Regions from separate parts of the Streptomyces sp. NPDC058877 genome, predicted to be linked through region 1. Evidence: riboswitches for the same ligand, from Rfam matches in the RefSeq annotation. Region 1 holds a riboswitch; the other holds the start of a gene.

Region 1 (13,319 bases):
CGGCGTACTCCCGGTACTGCACGGCGCCGACGTGCTCGGCCATGCCGATCGAGGAGATGGCGTCGTAGGGGCCGTCGACGACGTCCCGGTAGTCCTGGACCCTGATCTCGACCAGGTCGGCGAGGCCCTCGTCGGCGACCCTCCTCCGGGCGTAGGCGGCCTGTTCCCGCGAGAGGGTGACGCCGACGACCCGGGCGCCGTAGGTGCGGGCGGCGTGGAGGGCCAAGGAGCCCCAGCCGCAGCCCACGTCGAGGAGCCGGTCGCCCTCCTTCAGGTTCAGCTTGCGGGCGATGAGGTCCAACTTGTCGTGCTGGGCGCCCTCCAGGGTGGCGCCGGCGTCCGCATCGGGCCAGTACGCGCACGAATAGACCATCGAGGGGCCGAGGACCAGTTCGTAGAAGTCGTTGCCCACGTCGTAGTGGTGACTGATCGCCTGCTCGTCGCGCCGCTTGCTGTGCCGCCTGCCGCTGCGGCCCTGTACCTCCTCGACCGGTGGCTTCGGCGGCGGCAGCGGGCCGGCGAGCCGCAACAGGGCGCGGGCGGCGGCGCGGAGCGCGGGGTCCCGCAGGGAGTCGAGGAGGCTCCTGGTCTCCTGGCCGCGGTCCCACAGGAGGCCCGAGATCCGGTCGAGGAGCTCGTAGAGGTCGCCCTCGACGTCGATCTCGCCGGCCACCCAGGCCCGGGCCAGGCCGAGTTCACCGGGCTTCCAGATCAGCCTCCGCAGGGCCCGGCGGTCGCGGACGATCAGGACGGGGCCATCGGCATCGGCCGGTGCGGTGCGCGGCGCTTCCCCGGAAGGGCGGTGGCGAGCGGGCGGGCCGGCCTCACTGCCGTCCCAGGCTCGCAGACGGACCGGGAGCGGTCCTCCGAGGAGTTCCTCGGCGAGTGTCATCAGCCGCGACGCGGCGTCGGCCATGGTGCGCACCTCCGTGATCTCGTGCCCCAGGAATGCTCGTCACCCAGGGAACACCGTCGCCGGGCGTCAGCAGTCCCGCCGCAGCGCAACGAGTCGGCAAAACACGCGGAGGAACGCGCGAAGGGCCGTCCGCACCACGGATGGCGGACGGCCCTTTCGGACGTGCTGAGGGGGCGTCAGGAGGCCTTGGCCTTCTCCTGCACCGGGGCGGCCGGCGCCGGGGCGGGCTTGGCCGCCTCGTAGAACTCCTCGCGCGGCGTCTCCATGGCGCCGAGCGACACGACCTCTCGCTTGAGGAACATGCCGAGGGTCCAGTCGGCGAAGATGCGGATCTTGCGGTTCCAGGTCGGCATCGCCATGCCGTGGTAGCCACGGTGCATGTACCAGGCGAGACGGCCCTTGAGCTTGATCTTCATCTTGCCCATGACGATCATCGCGACGCCCTTGTGCAGGCCGAGGCCAGCCACCGCGCCCTTGTTGGCGTGGCTGTACTCCTTCTGCGGGAAGCCGCGCATGCCGGCCACCACGTTGTCGCCGAGGACCTTGGCCTGGCGCAGGGCGTGCTGGGCGTTCGGCGGGCACCAGGCGTTGGGGTTGCCGGCCCTGCGGCCGACCATGTCCGGGACCTGGGCGTTGTCGCCCGCGGCCCAGACGTGGTCCATGCCGTTGACCTGGAGCTTCTCGTTGCAGTCCACGTGGCCGCGGGGGCCGAGCGGCAGGCCGAAGCGGGAGAGCGCCGGGTTCGGCTTCACGCCGGCGGTCCAGACGATCGTGTTGGAGTCGACCTCAAGGCCGTTCTTCAGCACGACGTGGCCGTCCACGCAGGAGTCCATCGAGGTCTCGAGGTAGATCTCGATCCCGCGGCCCTCCAGGTGCTCCTTGCCGTACTGGCCGAGCTTGGGGCCCACCTCGGGAAGGATCTTGTCGGCCGCGTCGACCAGGATGAAGCGCATGTCCTCGCGGGACACGTTCTGGTAGTACTTCGCGGCGTCGCGGGCCATGTCCTCGACCTCGCCGATGGTCTCGGCGCCGGCGAAGCCACCGCCGACGAAGACGAAGGTCAGGGCCTTGCGGCGGACCTCCTCGTCGGTGGTCGAGTCGGCCTTGTCGAGCTGCTCAAGGACGTGGTTGCGCAGGCCGATGGCCTCCTCGATGCCCTTCATGCCGATGCCCTGCTCGGCGAGGCCGGGGATCGGGAAGGTGCGGGAGACCGCGCCCATCGCGATGACCAGGTAGTCGAAGGGCAGCTCGTACGCCTCGCCGACGAGCGGCGAGATCGTGGCGACCTTGCGGTCCTGGTCGATGGTGGTGACCCGGCCGGTGAGCACCTCGGCTCCGCGGACGACGCGTCGCAGCGGGACGACGACGTGACGCGGCGAGATGCTGCCGGCGGCGGCTTCGGGGAGGAAGGGCTGGTAGGTCATGTACGACCGCGGGTCGACGACCGTGACGGTCGCTTCCGCGTAGCGCATCTTCTTGAGGATGCGCCGAGCTGCGTACAGGCCTACGTACCCGCCGCCTACTACGAGGATCCTGGGACGCTCCGTGGTGCTCATGGGATCGAGTATCCACCCCTCCTCAGGGGGGTGCTCGTGCGCCCCTTCACAAGGACCGGGGGGACCTCTGCTACACTCCGCCGCCCACGTGATCCACATCATGGTGCTGCAAAGGAACCGGGGTGCACTGGCGAACGTTGTTCACCCCCCGTGAACTGGTCCGGAGAGCCTCCGTTAACCCTGAACCGCGGGGTCCGTTCACACGATGGAAACATCGAGCCAATCGGCCCCCACGCCTACGAAAGGGCCCCGGGCCACCCCCTGAAGGGCCCAAAGACCCTCCTTGGGCGCCGCCAGGACCCTTTTCCTTGTGAAGAACTTCACGAACCTTTTCGGCCGGGGGGTCCCGACGGGCCCCCGAGGCCCCCGGAAACCCCCCTCCACAGGGCCCGATAGCCGCGCGCTATGCGACGGATAGCGCGATCCCATCGAGGATGTCGTGCTCGCTGACCACGACCTCGGCGGCTCCGACCCGCTCCACGACCTCCCGCAGGACGAGCGCCCCGGCGATGATCACGTCGACCCGGCCGGGATGGATGACGGGGATCGCGGCCCGCTCCTCGTGGGTGGAGGCAAGGAGCCGCTCGGTGACCTCGGCGACCTGCGCGGCGGAGATCCGGGCGTGGTGGATCTTCTCGGAGTCGTACTCCTGGAGCCCCAGGGCGATGGCGGCGACCGTGGTGACCGAACCCGCCAGGCCGACCAGGATCCGTGCGGTGTCGATCGGCACGGTCTCGGCCGCGAGGTCGAGGGCGGCGCGGACGTCGGCGCGGATCGCGGCGACCTCCTCGGCCGTCGGCGGGTCGTGCCGGACGTGCCGCTCGGTGAGCCGGACACAGCCGATGTCGACCGAGCGGGCGGCCTCGACGTGGGCGTTGCCGACCACGAACTCGGTGGAGCCGCCGCCGATGTCCACGACCAGGCGCCGGTCGTCGCCGTGCAGTTCGCCGGTGGCACCGGTGAAGGAGAAAGCGGCCTCCTGGTCGCCGGTGATGACCTCGGGCTCCACGCCCAGGATCTCCACGACCCCGTTCACGAAGTCCTCGCGGTTCTCGGCGTCGCGGGAGGCGGAGGTGGCGACGAAGCGGATCCGCTCGGCACCCAGCTCCTTGATGACCGCGGCGTACGCACGGCAGGCGGCGAAGGTCCGGTCCAGTGCCTCGGGAGCGAGTCGGCCGGTCTTGTCGACGCCCTGGCCGAGCCGGACGATCGTCATCCGCCGGTCCAGCTCGATCAGGTCGCCGGTGTCCGGATGGACGTCGGCGACGAGCAGGCGGATCGAGTTGGTGCCGCAGTCGATTCCGGCGACCCGGGTCATTCCGAGGACTTCCCTTCGTCGGTGCACGGGTTCACGCAGGGGCCCTTCGCCCACCACTCGGGAAGCATCGCGAGCGCCTCGTCGCCGAACGGGTTCACGCCCGGGCCGGCGGCGAGCGCGTGGCCGACGAGGACGTGCAGGCACTTGACCCGGTCCGGCATGCCGCCGGCGCTCGGGAAGCCCTCCAGGACCTCGATGGCGTCACGGCGCGCGATGTAGTCCTCGTGCGCGGCCCGGTAGGCGGCGGCGAGCTCCGGGTCGGTGGCGAGCCGGGCCTGCATCTCCTTCATGACCCCGTTGGCCTCCAGGGTGCCGATGGCCGAGGCCGCCCGGGGGCAGGTCAGGTAGTACGTGGTCGGGAAGGGCGTGCCGTCGGGGAGCCGGGGTGCGGTCTCGACGACGTCCGGGTTGCCGCACGGACAGCGGTGCGCGATGGCGCGCAGGCCGCGGGGCGGGCGGCCGAGCTGGAGCTCGAAGGCGGCGATGTCCGTCTCGGTGGGCTCGGTGCGTTCGGTCTGCGGAGGGGGCGTTTCCATGTCTGCCTTGCTCGTGTGTCGGGCGACCAAGAGGCCTGGTCAGGGGCGGTCGGCGTGGTCGACGCCGTCCCAGAGGTTGTCGTACCAGGGGCGGTCGTCCGCGCCCTGGTCGGTGCGGGGCCGCTGCTCCGCATCGGGGTCGTTCACGGTGAAGCCGGTCTCGCCGGGGAGCACGTAGTGCAGGTGTTCGCGGGCGAGGCGGCGGATGTAGGCCGGGTCCTGGAGGCGGGCCTTCTCGTCCTTCAGCTCCTCGACCCGCCGGGCGGCCTCGGCGACGCGGCGCTCCTGCTCGGCGATCTCCCCCTGCTGGGAGACGTAGCTCCGCATCGGATAGGCCAGCGCCACGACGAGGGAACAGACCACGAGGGCGAGGAAGGCCGCACGGCCGGTGAGCCGGGAGCGTCGGTCTTGGCGGCGGGTCTGTGAGCGGTAGACACGGGCGGCGGTCTGCTCGCCGAGCAGTCTGATCCGGGTCGCGGTGGAGAACCGGTCCCGGTCCTTCGCGGCCATGTCGTGTCGCCTCCCCTGTTCACGCGTACGTCCCCGCACACGGTACGGGACCGAGTACGGGGACGTACGGAAGCTGGTCTGCGAAGCGGCTCCGCCCTGGGGCGAAGCTCAGCCCTTGAAGCGCGGGAAGGCGCTGCGACCGGCGTAGACCGCGGCGTCGTCGAGGATCTCCTCGATGCGCAGCAGCTGGTTGTACTTGGCGACGCGCTCGGAGCGGGCCGGCGCGCCGGTCTTGATCTGGCCGCAGTTGGTGGCGACGGCGAGGTCGGCGATGGTGACGTCCTCGGTCTCGCCGGAGCGGTGGGACATCATGCACTTGAAGCCGTTGCGCTGGGCCAGCTCGACGGCGTCCAGGGTCTCGGTCAGCGAGCCGATCTGGTTGACCTTGACGAGCAGGGCGTTCGCGGAGCCCTCCTCGATGCCGCGGGCCAGGCGCTCCGGGTTGGTGACGAACAGGTCGTCGCCGACGAGCTGGACCTTGGAGCCGAGCTTGTCGGTGATGACCTTCCAGCCGGCCCAGTCGTCCTCGAACAGCGGGTCCTCGATGGAGACCAGCGGGTACGCGGCGACGAGCTCCTCGTAGTACTCGGTCATCTCGGCGGCCGAGCGGGACTTGCCCTCGAACTCGTACTTGCCGTCCTTGTAGAACTCGGAGGCGGCGCAGTCGAGGGCGAGCGCGATGTCCTTGCCGGGGACGTAGCCGGCCTGCTTGACGGCCTCGACGATGAGGTCGAGGGCGGCACGGTTGGAGTCCAGGTTCGGGGCGAAGCCGCCCTCGTCGCCCAGGCCGGTGGAGAGGCCCTTGGTCTTCAGGACGGACTTGAGGGTGTGGTAGACCTCGGTGCCCCAGCGGAGGGCCTCGGAGAAGGACTCCGCGCCGATCGGGGCGATCATGAACTCCTGGATGTCCACGTTGGAGTCGGCGTGCGACCCACCGTTGAGGATGTTCATCATCGGAACGGGCAGCAGGTGCGCGTTCGGGCCGCCCAGGTAGCGGAAGAGGGGGAGGTCGCTGGCCTCGGAGGCGGCGTGCGCGACGGCGAGGGAGACGCCGAGGATGGCGTTGGCGCCGAGCGAGGACTTGTCCGGGGTGGCGTCCAGGTCGAACATGGCCTGGTCGATCAGCCGCTGCTCGGTGGCGTCGTAGCCGACGAGCTCCGGGCCGATCTGCTCGATGACGGCGAGGACGGCCTTCTCGACGCCCTTGCCCTGGTAGCGGTTGGGGTCACCGTCGCGAAGCTCAAGGGCCTCGAACGCACCGGTGGAGGCGCCGGACGGAACGGCAGCACGGCCGGTGCTGCCGTCGTCGAGGCCGACCTCGACCTCGACCGTGGGGTTGCCTCGGGAGTCCAGGATTTCCCGGGCTACGACGACGTCGATGGACGGCACGAGCATCTCCTTCTGGGATGTGACGCTGGATGTGACGCAAGGTCGGTGCAGGGTCGCTTGGCCTTGCGGCAAGAGCCTAACCGGCTCGGGGGCTCCGGCCCGCCGCGCGCCCGCCCCCTGGGACGAAAAAGGACCCAAGGGCATGCACATCGGGACGAAAGACCCCAGATCTACTGGACGGTAACCATCGCGGTCGTCAGGTCCCCTTCCCCGCCCGGGCTCCGGAACGGGGGAACCCCGGTCCGGCGCGCACGGGGGAGGGGCGCGCCGGACCGGGGTGGTCACCGCGGGAGGGTCGTCGGCACCGCACGAGCCGCCGGACTCGTGCGGGCCGCCGGGCTCACTTCAGGTGGAGCTGCTGGCCCGGGTAGATGAGGTCGGCGTTCTCGACGACGTCCTTGTTCAGCTCGAAGAGCTTGGCCCAGCCGCCCTTGACGCCGTGCGCCTGGGCGATCTTGCTGAGGGTGTCGCCGGAGACGACCTCGTACTCGCCGTCGCCCTTCTTCACCTTCTTGCCGGTGGGGGTGGTGACGGTCTTCTTCGCGGCCTGCGGCGCGGCCTTCTCGGGGGCCTGGCGCTGCTGGCTGCGGGTGGTCGGCTGCTCGGTCTCGCGCGGCTTCGGAGCGGCCTGCTGGGGGGCGCTCTCGGTGGTGCCGCCGGAGTAGGAGGCGTTGGAGAGGCCGACGCCGCAGCTCGGCCAGGCACCCTTGCCCTGGCCCGCGAGGACCTTCTCGGCGATGGCGATCTGCTGGGACTTCGAGGCCAGGTTGGCGGTCGGGGCATAGGCGGTGCCGCCGTACGCGGCCCAGGTGGAGGCCGAGAACTGCAGGCCGCCGTAGTAGCCGTTGCCCGTGTTGATGGCCCAGTTGCCGCCGGACTCGCAGGCGGCGACGACGTCCCACTCGGCGGCGGTGGCGGCCGAGGCGGTGCCCGCGGTCAGCAGCGGCGCGGCGACGGCGGCACCGGTGACACCGGCGAGCGCGACGACCTGGGCGGCCTTGGAGGGACGGCGGTGTTTGCCCTTGGCGGAAAACAGCATGGGAATTCTCCTCACCGACGCCTGCGAGGTGAGCTGTCGGGTTCGGGCCGAAGAGTTGCCCGGCCGCGCGTCTGGCACGCGACTTCACCCCAAGCCGGTCTCCGGCGGTCCGTCTCGACCGCCGGGCCCGGCACTTACCTTGGGTCCCCCGCTCCTGCCTTCGGCGCTTGCGCGACGACTGTTCCCATCGACCGACGGCAGGATTCGGCGTTTCGGTCGACGGGGCCCGCGGTGGCGAGCGGTGACGACCGTAGACACAGACCCACCGGAAGTTCAAAGAGGCCTATGGCGGACATATCGCCCCTCCTTGCCTTCCGGTGGGTGATGTTTGCGCAGGTGAGAGCGGGCGGAAGCGAAGTTTCCGGACGTGACACGCCAGTTGGGGCGAAGAGACCCATGTCTCACTTACACAGAATCGGACATAAGGCGATCAATCACCCCTCCGTCGCGACCGAACCCGCCGTCAGATCAAGACTCTGACCAGGCAGGATCAGATCCGGATCGGTCCCCACGGTCTGCCGGTTGGCGTCATAGAGCGCGGTCCAGCCACCGGGGAGTTCGTTCTCCTGTGCGATGTCGGACAGACTGTCACCCGGCCGCACGGTGTATTCGCCCGAAGTGCCCCTACTGTCCTTTTCGACGGAACCTTTCGCCCCGTCAGTCGCGGACTGGGCGTCACCCTCGCCCGCATTCGAAGCATGTCGACCCGCATCGGCCGAATTGCCCGGTGCGCCACTTTCCTCCGGTGCCGCCTCACCCCGGTGCTTGCCGGTGCCCGGCGTGGCCGACGGCAGCTCGCCTTCTGGAATCCCCGGCGAAACCGGCACATCGGGCGTAACGGACGAATCGGGGGCGGTCGGTGCCGTCGGGTCGCCGGGCGCGGTCGACCCGCCCGGACTGACCGATGCGTCAGGACTTGCCGGAATCGTCGGGTATGCCGGAGTGGTCGGGTGGGTCGGGGCGATGGAGGTCGCCGGGGCGCTCGGCGCGGTCGGGGTCGGGGTCGCGGGCGCGGTGGACTGCCGAGCCGCCCCTTGACCGCCCGCGGAGGACACCGGCTCGCCGCCGGTGCGATTGGACTCCGGGGGCGGGCCCGTGGGTGCCGCCGGGGTGACGGCGGGCCCGGGGTTCACTCCGGTGGCCTTGCCGTCGTTCTTCAGACCGGCGATCGGCGCACAGGTGGCCCAGTCGTCGCTCCCCCCGGCGAGCGCCTTCTCGGCCACCGCGATCTGCTGCGCGCGACTGGCCAGGTCGGGGCTGGGCGCGTACGCCAGACCGCCGTTCCGCTCCCAGCTGTCCTGGGTGAACTGGAGTCCGCCGTACATCCCGTTGCCGAAGTTGGCGCTCCACTGCCCGCCGGACTCGCATTCGGCGACCCGGTCCCACGTGGCGGCGTCGGCGGCGGAGGCAGACCCGGTGGCGAGCAGCGGCAGCGCCATCGCGGAACCGGTCACACCGGCGGCGACGACGATGGCGGGGGCCTGACGGGGGCGACGGTGTCGTCCGTTCCCGGAGCGCATAGGAACGCCTTTCGCGTGACGGCTGAGATTCCGGTGAACGTAGCGGCATTCGAACGTCCGTCACAAGTCGATGGACGCGCGATCACGCGAAGATCACATTTCTGATGTTGCGTCAGTTCCCAGAAGGGGTGCGGAAGGGGAGAACTCCACCGGAAGCGTGCGCAAACCGCGCATGATGAGCCCGCCGCGCCACCGCAGTTCGGTCGGATCGGCGGCAAGTCTCAGGTCCGGCAGGCGAGTCAGCAGCGTCGAGAGCGCGGCCTGCCCTTCCAGGCGGGCGAGCGGCGCGCCCAGGCAGTAGTGGATGCCGTGCCCGTACCCGAGGTGCTGGTTGTCGCGGCGGGCGAGGTCGAGCACATCCGGTCCGTCGAACCGCTCCGGGTCCCGGTCGGCGGCGGCCAGCACCACCAGCACCGGGTCGCCCGCCGGGATCTCCTGCCCGCCGATGGTCAACGCCCGCGTCGCATAGCGCCAGGTCGCCATCTCCACCGGCCCGTCGTACCGCAGCAGCTCCTCGACGCCCGTCTCCAGGAGCCCGGTCTCCCCCGCGGCCAGCGAGACCTGGAGCCGCTCGCGCTGCTCGGGGTGGCACAGCAGTTGGTACACGCCGTTGCCGATGAGGTTGACGGTCGTCTCGAAGCCGGCGAAGAGGAGGATGAAGGCCATGGCGGCGGCCTCGTTCTCGGTAAGGTGCTCCCCGTGGTCGGAAGCCCTGATGAGGCCCGAGATGAGGTCGTCCCCGGGCTCCTCCCGCTTGCGGTGGATCAGCTCGGCGAGATAGCCGCGCATCTTCTTCACCGACCGGGCGACCCCGCCGCGCGGTCCCCCGCCGTGCCGGATCATCATCCCGGCCCAGTCCCGGAAGTCGTCCTGGTCCTCCCGCGGCACCCCGAGGAGGTCGCAGATCGCATAGATGGGGAGCGGGAAGGCGAACTCGTGGATGAGGTCGGCCGACCCCTTCTCCACGAACCGGTCCATGAGCCGGTCGGTGAGCTCCTGCACCCGCGGGGCGAACTCGGCGACCCGGCGCGGGGTGAAGGCCTTCGAGACGAGCCGCCGCAGCCGGGTGTGGTCCGGCGGGTCGATGTTGAGCAGATGCGTCATCAGCTCGGCCTTGCGCTCGCCCGGGATGCCCGTCTTGCCCTTTGCGTGCGGGGATTCGTCGTGGTGCGCGGGGTTCTTGGAGAGCCGCTGGTCGGCCAGGGCCTGCCGGGCGTCCGCGTACCGGGTGACGAGCCATGCCTCGACCCCGCTGGGCAGCGTCGTTCGGTGGACCGGCGCGTGCTTCCGAAGCCAGGCGTAGGCGGGGTACGGATCGCTCGCGAACTCCCAGGTGAAAAGGGTGGGAGCGGGCTCGGGGGTGGGGGCGGTGCTCACGCCACGACCGTACAGGGCGCCCCCGGGGAGGCACGTTCGTGGAGAAGGTGTGATCAAGCGGTGGAGGCCGTGCCCTAGATTCGTGCCGGTGGACCCTCAGCTGCTCAGAAGCACGTTCGCGATCGTCGAGAGACGCGCCGACCATGCGGTCACGTTCTTCTACTCGCACCTCTTCTGGCACAACCCCGGCGTGCGCGCGCTCTTCCCCACGGACATGGCCCCCCAGCGGGACCGGCTCTTCGCCGCACTCACCCATGTCGTGACCCGACTGGAGGACCCCGGGCTCGCCGACTACCTGGGGCAGTTGGGCCGCGATCACCGCAAGTTCCTCGCCTCCCCCGCGCTCTACGCGGCCGTCGGGCAGAGCCTGCTCGCCGCCTTCGCCCACGCCGCCGGTGCCGGCTGGACGGCCGAGGCGGAGAAGGCATGGGGCGAGGCCTACGGACACATCACCGATCTGATGCTGGCCGGAGCCTCCGAGGCGGCCCGGGCCGGTGAACCCAGCTGGTGGGACGCGGACGTCGTCCGGCACCAGAAGTACGGCGAGGACCTGGCCGTCCTGACGCTGCGGCCACGGCAGCCACTGCCGTTCCGCGCCGGCCAGTACGTCAGCGTCAGTTCGCTGCGGGTCCCGCGCGTCTGGCGCACCTACTCCCTCGCGGACGCGCCCCGACCGGACGGCACCGTCGAGCTGCACGTGAGCCGGATCGCGGGCGGCGCGATGAGCACGGCGCTCGTCGCGCAGACCGATCCGGGCGAGGTGCTGCGGCTCAGCGCTCCCGGCGGCGGACTCACCGCGCGGACCGCGCCGGGCGGGCTGCGCACCTACGTCTGCGGGGGCACGGGGTGGGCCCCCGTGCGCGCGCTCCTGGCGGAGGCAGCCGGGACCGAGCCGGACCTGGAGGGCCGGTTGTTCATGGTGGCGCGCTCCAAGGAGTACCTGTACGGGCGCGCCGAGGCCGAGCTCCTGAAGGAGCGCCTGCCCGGCCTCAGCGTCACCTACATCACGGCCGCGCCGAACCGGCGCCGGGACCAGGCGACCGAGCGGCTGCTCCAGGCGCTGCGGGCGTGCGTCCACTGGTCCGCCCACGACGTGTACCTCGCGGGACCACCGGCCTTCGTCACGGAGGTCGCCGAGGTGTTGGAAGAGTTGGGCACCGACCCGGCACGCATCCACCACGACACCCTGCCGTCCGTGGGCCGCTTCGCCACCCGGCCGAGCACCGCCGCCGAGCGCCTCCTGGGCCCGCCGGTCCCCGTCTGGCACGACCCGGCGGCGAGGGCCCCGCGCGAGCGGTGACGGCGGAGCCGCACACCCGGCGCTCCGGTCACGCGCCCCCTGCCCACACCCCGCTCACACGCCTCCCACGCACACGGCCCCCACGCGCAGCCCCTCCGCCCACACCCCGCTCACACGCCCTCCACCGCACGGATCGCGTCGCGGTAGGCACGGGCCGCCGCGCGCAGGGCCGCCTCCGGATCCACCCCGGACGCCTCGGCACGGGCGGCCAGGGCGAGCAGTTCGTACCCGATACCCTCGCCCGTCGGAAGCTTCACGTCGAGGCCCGCGGACCGCACCCGGCCGGCGAGCTTGGTGGCGAGCGCGAGCCCGGGCTGCCCGAGGGGCACCCCGTCGGTGACGGACTCCCGCTGCTTCTCGATCGCCTTGGTGCGCAGCCAGTGCGCGTGGACGTCCTCGGGGGTCTCGGCGGTTTCGTCCCCGAAGACGTGCGGATGCCGGTGGATCAGCTTCTCGACGAGCGTCCCCGCGACATCGTCCACGGAGAACGGTTCCTCCGCGTCCTCCTCCGCGATCCGGGCGTGGAAGACGACCTGGAGGAGGACGTCCCCGAGCTCCTCGCGCAGTTCCCGCCGATCGCCGTCCTCGATCGCCTCGACGAGTTCGTACGCCTCCTCGATGGCGTACTTGGCGAGACCCCGGTGCGTCTGGCGCGAGGTCCAGGGGCACTCGCGGCGGATGCGGTCCATGATCTGCACGAGGTCGAGGAGGCGGGCGCCGGGCAGGTCGTAGGAGCCGGGCAACAGCTCCAGGTCGGGCATGGAGACCCGTCCGGAGCCGGCGAGTCGGGCGAGGCCGTCGGTCAGCGCCCGGTCCCCCTCCCCGGAGGGCAGCAGCACGATCGTGCGACCGCCTTCGGAATCCACCTCCCCGGAGGCGTCCCCGGCACAGGCCGCGACGAGCTCCTCGGCCGTCGGCCGGAGGTGCTCGACGACGATCCCGGCCTCCCTCAGATAGGGGAGCTGGGGGTGGTGCTCGTCGGGGCAGAGCACCCGGTCGGCTCCGTGCAGCGCCTGCCAGGCGGGCCAGGACAGCAGTCCGGGGGCCACGCGGTGGCTGGCGGTGAGCAGGACGATGCGGCCGGGGCTCTCAGAAGTCACCCCTCGAACCTACCCCGCCGCAGGGGCTCAGGTTCCGGCCGGGACGGCGGCGGGGTCCTGGCTGATCTGACGGAGCCAGGGAGCGGTGGTGGCGGAGAGTCGGATCTGCGCGTCGTCCCAGGTGCCGTAGCGCGGGTTGACGTCGATGGCGAGCTCCTTGGACGCGGCGGAGAAGACGTCCGTCAGCTTCTTCTGGCCCTCGGCGCTCTCGGTGATGCCGAGCTTCTCGGCGATCTTGTTCATGAGGACGTTGCGGCGGACGAAGTCGTCGATCTGATCGGGCGCCACGCCCTGCTCCTGGAGGAGGACGGCCGCGAGCCGGTCCTCGCCGCCGCTCTGCCGGACGAAGGCGGTCCGGGTCTCCTGGAGCTCGGCGCGGGTGGCGGTGACGCCGTTGTCCGCGGCGACCTTGTCGACGACCCGGTCGAAGATCATGACGTTGAGCTTGCGGCGGCTGAGGTCGCCGGTGGCGGCGACCAGCTGGACGGACTGCGGAGAGGCCGCCTGGGCGGCCCGTACGTCCCTCACCTGCGCCTGGAGGCTGGAGACGTCGATCCGTTCGCCACCGACGACGGCCGCCGCTCCTGGGTGGGCATCGCTGCCGCAGGCGGTGAGCAGCGGGGCCGCGGCGAGGAGCGCGGCGGAGACGGTGAGCGCAGTGCGGCGGTGCAAAGGAGCCTCCCGGGCTGGTCGTGCGTCAGTTGAACGACCTTGCGGTGATCGATGGTAGGGAGTCGCCGGGGCCGGAGCCACCACTT
Region 2 (5,252 bases), on a different contig from region 1:
GCACGGGGAAGACGGCCCTGTGGTTCAAGATGACCAACACCTCGGCCGGACCGGTCACCTTCACGATCCGCTCGAACGCCTACCGCTCGGACGGCCCGTGGACGTACACGGTGCCGGCGAACTCCAGTCGCGAGGACTTCTTCAACGCGGTCGCGTACAACGACGGCTGGTACGACTTCACGATCGTCGCCGACGTCGACGGGACGTGGTCGCGCCGCTACACCGGCCACATCGAGACCGGGGCGCCCAGCACCAGCGGCTGATTCCCCGACGCACGACCGGGCGGCGACCTCCTTGCCGCCGCCCGGCGACGGGCGGGGCGGGTCACCGGCCGGCGTGCGCGGCGCGGCGGATCGTGGCGTCGAGAAGGGCCAGTGCGTCGGCGGCGGTGCGGCCGGGGGCCCTGTTCCACGGACCGATCAGATCCAGCCACCCACGGGCCCGAAGCTCCGTCATGATCCAGGCGGCGGCCTCGTTCATGGTGTCCGCGCCGCCGTAGCCGAGGCGGTGGGCGGCGAGGAGGGCCCCGCAGACACACCGGGCACCTCGGACGTTGCGCAGTCTGTACGGAGCGTTCTGCCAGCCCCACTCCGTCAGCACCAGACGGGCATAGCCCAGGTGGACCGAGGGACGCAGCTCCACCTGGCCGATGCGGCGCCAGGCGTGGAGCCGGTCGGGCAGCACGGCGCCGATCCGGCCGGGGATGCGACGCCCGGCAGGAACCTCCTGCGGCAGGGCCGCGAGGGCATCGGCCACCAACCGTTCCACCGGCACGCTGAGCAGTTGCCGCCAGTGCGCTTCCGACGGGGCCGACTTTCCGGCGGGGGTCGCGCCGGTGACGATCTGCTGCCAGGCCGCGTCCTCGAAGAGCGCGGCGGCCTCGCGGTCAAGGTCATCGGGGGTGAGCAGCGGAGGGGAAGGGGACATCGAGGTGACTCCTAGGTCGACTGCCCCCATCTTTAATGCTGAATGTCCATTTTGCGAGTTTTGACCCTCGCAAGGAGAGGGCGCGCCGCGGCGACCTCCGGCGAGTCGGTGACATCACACCTAATTTCTGCACATTTACTCATGAATGGAATTACTTCTCATATCAGACATAAAGCATCGAGTGACGGGATTCACTCCCCACCCCATCCATTCGACGGAAGGATCCCCCCTCCCCTTGCCGCGCAAGGAAGTTCGAGATTCCGGAGAGATCATCGATCTTGAATTCGCGGAATTACTTGATCCATTTTTCGATACCCGAGAACCGCTCCCCTTGTTATCCGTTGCATTACTGGCCTACGGTCGCCTCCATTCGAGCGGATCGCCTAATCCTGCCGCCGCTCGACACACCTCCCTTTTCACCCGACGGCAGGAGCGGGGGACCCACGAATACGCCGGTCCGGTGATCCGGAACGGCTCGGGGTGTAGCCGCGTGCGCGCGGCCGGACACCTCCCGTCCGAACCCGACAGCTCACCTCGCAGGCACCGGAGAGGAATCCGTCATGCCTGCTCACGGCAAGCACCGCCGCCCCCGTCGTAGTCCCGTCTCCCGTGGCCTGGCCCTGGTGGGCACGGGCGGCGCCGCATTGACCTTGCCGCTGGTCGTGCCGGCCGCCGCCAACGCCGCTCCGGCGTCCGCGGCCCCGGAAACGGCCGCCCGGCCCTTCAGCAGCCCCGCGGCCCCGGCCGTCGCCAAGGCGGTCACCGCCCCGGCAGCCGCGCGCACCTACACCGTCGTGAGCGGTGACTCGCTTTCCCTGATCGCCCACAAGAAGGGAATCCAGGGCGGCTGGAAGAGCCTTTACCGGGCCAACAAGGGAGCCGTGGGTGACAACCCGTCACTCATTCACCCCGGTCTGAAGCTGACGATTCATAAGAATTCCGCAAAGCCCGTTGCCACACAGGGCAAGCCGAAGAAGTCCACGACGACCGAGCGCGCGAGCCGCTCCGAACGCCGCCCGGCCGCCCCCGTGGTGACCACCGGCACCGGCGCGTCCGCAGCGCAGGCCGCCCCCGCTGCGGTCAAGGCCGCTCCGGTTGCCGCCACCAACTACGCCGACAACCTCGACGGCTGGATCAGGGAGTCGCTGGCGATCATGGCCCAGCAGGGCATCCCCGGCACCTACGACGGCATCCTCCGCAACGTCATGCGCGAGTCCTCGGGAAACCCCAGGGCCATCAACCTCTGGGACTCCAATGCCGCCGCTGGCACCCCCTCGAAGGGGCTGCTGCAGGTCATCGAGCCGACCTTCCTCGCCTACCACGTGCCCGGTACGTCCATGGACCTGTTCGACCCGGTCGCCAACATCACCGCCGCCTGCAACTACGCGGCCGACCGGTACGGCTCCATCGACAACGTCAACGGGGCGTACTGACCCGCTGCCGCCGGAAGTGGTCGTCGAACCAGGAGGTGGCGAGCTCCGCCACCTCCTCCAGGGCCCCCGGCTCCTCGAAGAGGTGGCCGGCACCCCCCACCACGGTGAGCCGGTTCTCACAGCGCAGCAGTGACTGGGCCCTCCTGTTGAGGTCGAGGACCAGCGCGTCCGCGCCCCCCACCACCAGGAGCGTGGGGGCGCGCACCCGCCCCAGGCGCTCACCCGCGAGGTCCGGCCGGCCGCCGCGCGAGACGACGGCGCTCACCCGGGACTCGGGGTCGCCGGCCGCCCACAGCGCAGCCGCCGCGCCGGTGCTCGCCCCGAAGTACCCCAGGGGAAGTCCGGCCCCCTCGGGCCGCGCGGCCAGCCATTCGGTGGCCCCGGCAAGCCGCCCGGCGAGCAGTGGGGTGTCGAAGACCCTTGCCCGGTCCGTGGCCTCCGCCTCGGTCAGCAGGTCGAAGAGCAGCGTCCCTAGCCCCGCCCGGTTGAGCCCGGCGGCAACCGCCCGGTTCCGGGGGCTGTGCCGACTGCTTCCGCTGCCGTGGGCGAACAGGACGATGCCACCTGCTCCCTCGGGCACCGCGAGCCGTCCGGCGAGCGTGCGGCCGGTGACCGGGATCCACACGTCCGTGTCCTGCACGACCGGGTCGCGCGCGGCCCTGTTCCGGTCCAGGCAGGCGACGACCTCGGCGTCCGCGGTCTGTGAGAAGTCCCGGTAGAACTGCCCGATCGCGAAGAACCGGTCCGGCGTGTGCACGCTGACGGTCTCGTCGACCTCCCCGCCGAGCCGGGTCGTCCAGCCGCGCGGAGCCACCGGGACCGCGAGGACGATCCGGGCAGCGCCACGGGCGCGGACCACCCGGCAGGCCGCCAGGGCCGTGGCCCCGGTCGCCAGGCCGTCGTCGACCACCACCACCGTCCGTCCGTCGAGCGGCACGGAAGGCCGGTCGCCCCGGTAGCGGAGGGCCCGGTGGTCGAGCTCCACGTGCTCCCGTGCTTCCACGGCGGCGAGCTCGCGTTCGCTCACCCCGGCCTCGCGGAGCACCCTCTCGTTGAGCACCCGGACGCCCCCCTCCCCGAGCGCCCCCATCGCGAGCTCCGGTTGCTGGGGGACCCCGAGCTTGCGTACGAGGCAGATGTCGAGCGGCGCATCGAGGGCGTCCGCCACCTCGGCAGCCACGGGCACGCCGCCCCGCGGGAGCCCGAGGACCACGACGTCCCGGTCCTTGAGGTGGTCGAGCCGGGCGGCAAGCTGCCGCCCCGCGTCACTGCGGTCGCTGAAGAACATGATCGGCCGCCCTTCCGCCTGCGCGGCTCGGACCCGGGGAAGAACACGGTCGTCCGTCCCTTGCCCACCCCTCCCAGGGTAGACGGGGCGCGGTGACCGGCAGGCCTAAGACGGGCCCGGCCGCTCGGCCCGGGGAGTCACCGGCCCGGCAGAGGAGGACGGAGCCGGCCCAAGCTCCGCGGAACACCCTGCTCACGACGGTGAACGCACCGGTCCCGGATGCGGGCGGCTTCGTCCCTGGCGCATGCTGTCTGTGTGACCTCGCACGGCGTGTCCGGCCACGGCCCGGCGGGCGGCATCGGACATCCGTCCGAGAACGGAGCCGACGACGGGCCGGCTCCGGCTGCGCTGACCTGGGCACTTGCGGAAGCCGCCGTCGAAGCGGTGGAGCAGGTGGGCGGCTATGCGGGCGGGGTGTACCTGCGCTCCGGCACTCCGGGGCTGCTGCGGCTCGCCGTCCTGGTGGGGCTTCCCGGGCAATTGTTCCGCCCGTGGTGGCGGATGCACGCGAACCGGCCGTTTCCCGTCTCTGAGGTGCACCGCTCGGGGCAGTCCGTCCACCTCGCCGACGTCGAGGAGGCCATGCAGCGCTTTCCCCAACTGGTGGCGAGCCTGCCGTTCCCCTTCGCCTCGCTGTACTCGCCCGTGGTCGCGGGCCGGGAGCGCTTCGGCGTGCTCATGGCGCTGCGGGCGCCGAGTCCCGGGATGCCGGTGAACGCACGGGACCGAAGGCGAATGACCCAGGACGCGCTCCGTCTGGGCGAGACCCTGGCCGACCTCGTCCGGCAGGGCACCGAGGTCGAGTGGCCGGGTGATCCGGTGTGCGTGCAGCTACCGATCGCTTCGGGCCCGCCGGTCCGCTTCGGTTCCTTCGCCTGGGACCTGGCCACCGGCACGGTCACCCTGGACGACGGGCTCCTCGCCGTCCTCGGAACGGAGGTCTCGTCGCCCTGCTCCATCGAGGCGCTGACGTCACTGCTCCATCCCGAGGACGGGTACGCCCTGTGGGCGGCTGCCCGGCAGGCCACGGAGGCCGAGGGGCGGCCATCGGTGCGGCGGATCCGGCTGAAGGGCCCGGACGGCGGCCTCCACCTGCTCGAGGTGTCCGCGCGGGCCCGGCGAAACCCGTCGGGGACCGGCCCGCCCGGTGGCAGGCGGCTCGAAGGCACGCTCGTGGACCTCGGTACGGGGCTGATCGGCTCGGACGCCACGGACCGCCTGCCGCGGGCGATCCTGGCGGCCGATCGCCTCGGTCGCATCACCTACGTCAACGAACGGACGGAAAGCCTGCTCGGCCGGCCGCGCAGGGCCCTGGCGGGACGGCCGCTGTGGGAGGCACTGCCCTGGCTCGCCCACCCCTTCCACGAGGAGCAACTGCGCGCCGCCCTGCTCTCCACGGAACCGGTGCGCTTCATGGCCCGCCCGGAGCGGGGCCAATGGCTGTCGGTCTCGCTGCACCCCGGGCGGGACGGGGTGACGCTGGTACTGGTTCCCGAGGAGGGCCCCGCTCCAGTGGCCCCGCACGCGGTACGGGGTGCACGGGAGGGCGGTGTCCTGGCGGAACCCGACGACCAGGCGGCGGCCCTGTACCGGCCGGTGGCCCT

Evidence for each region. A riboswitch is a leader RNA that binds a small molecule or an ion and turns the genes downstream of it on or off. The one in region 1 is predicted to bind cyclic di-AMP.
Region 2: it holds a riboswitch for cyclic di-AMP, as region 1 does, so the genes downstream of both, ACFW2Y_RS29610 (transglycosylase SLT domain-containing protein) here and ACFW2Y_RS18970 (transglycosylase family protein) in region 1, are expected to answer to the same signal.

The regions. Positions count from the first base shown of each region.
Region 1 covers NZ_JBHYMF010000075.1:14,341-27,659, reverse strand. The annotation lists gene ACFW2Y_RS19000 (class I SAM-dependent methyltransferase) at 1-916, opposite strand, end outside; gene ACFW2Y_RS18995 (NAD(P)/FAD-dependent oxidoreductase) at 1,093-2,472, opposite strand; gene ACFW2Y_RS18990 (exopolyphosphatase) at 2,876-3,790, opposite strand; gene ACFW2Y_RS18985 (DUF501 domain-containing protein) at 3,787-4,326, opposite strand; gene ACFW2Y_RS18980 (septum formation initiator family protein) at 4,366-4,836, opposite strand; gene eno (phosphopyruvate hydratase) at 4,945-6,231, opposite strand; gene ACFW2Y_RS18970 (transglycosylase family protein) at 6,566-7,264, opposite strand; cyclic di-AMP (ydaO/yuaA leader) riboswitch at 7,268-7,440, opposite strand; gene ACFW2Y_RS18965 (transglycosylase family protein) at 7,699-8,784, opposite strand; gene ACFW2Y_RS18960 (cytochrome P450) at 8,878-10,161, opposite strand; gene ACFW2Y_RS18955 (globin domain-containing protein) at 10,250-11,461, shown strand; gene ACFW2Y_RS18950 (nucleoside triphosphate pyrophosphohydrolase) at 11,572-12,561, opposite strand; gene ACFW2Y_RS18945 (SurA N-terminal domain-containing protein) at 12,589-13,233, opposite strand.
Region 2 covers NZ_JBHYMF010000187.1:2,444-7,695, reverse strand. The annotation lists gene ACFW2Y_RS29620 (phosphocholine-specific phospholipase C) at 1-263, shown strand, start outside; gene ACFW2Y_RS29615 (hypothetical protein) at 325-927, opposite strand; cyclic di-AMP (ydaO/yuaA leader) riboswitch at 1,298-1,483, shown strand; gene ACFW2Y_RS29610 (transglycosylase SLT domain-containing protein) at 1,488-2,360, shown strand; gene ACFW2Y_RS29605 (phosphoribosyltransferase family protein) at 2,344-3,648, opposite strand; gene ACFW2Y_RS29600 (SpoIIE family protein phosphatase) at 3,904-5,252, shown strand, end outside.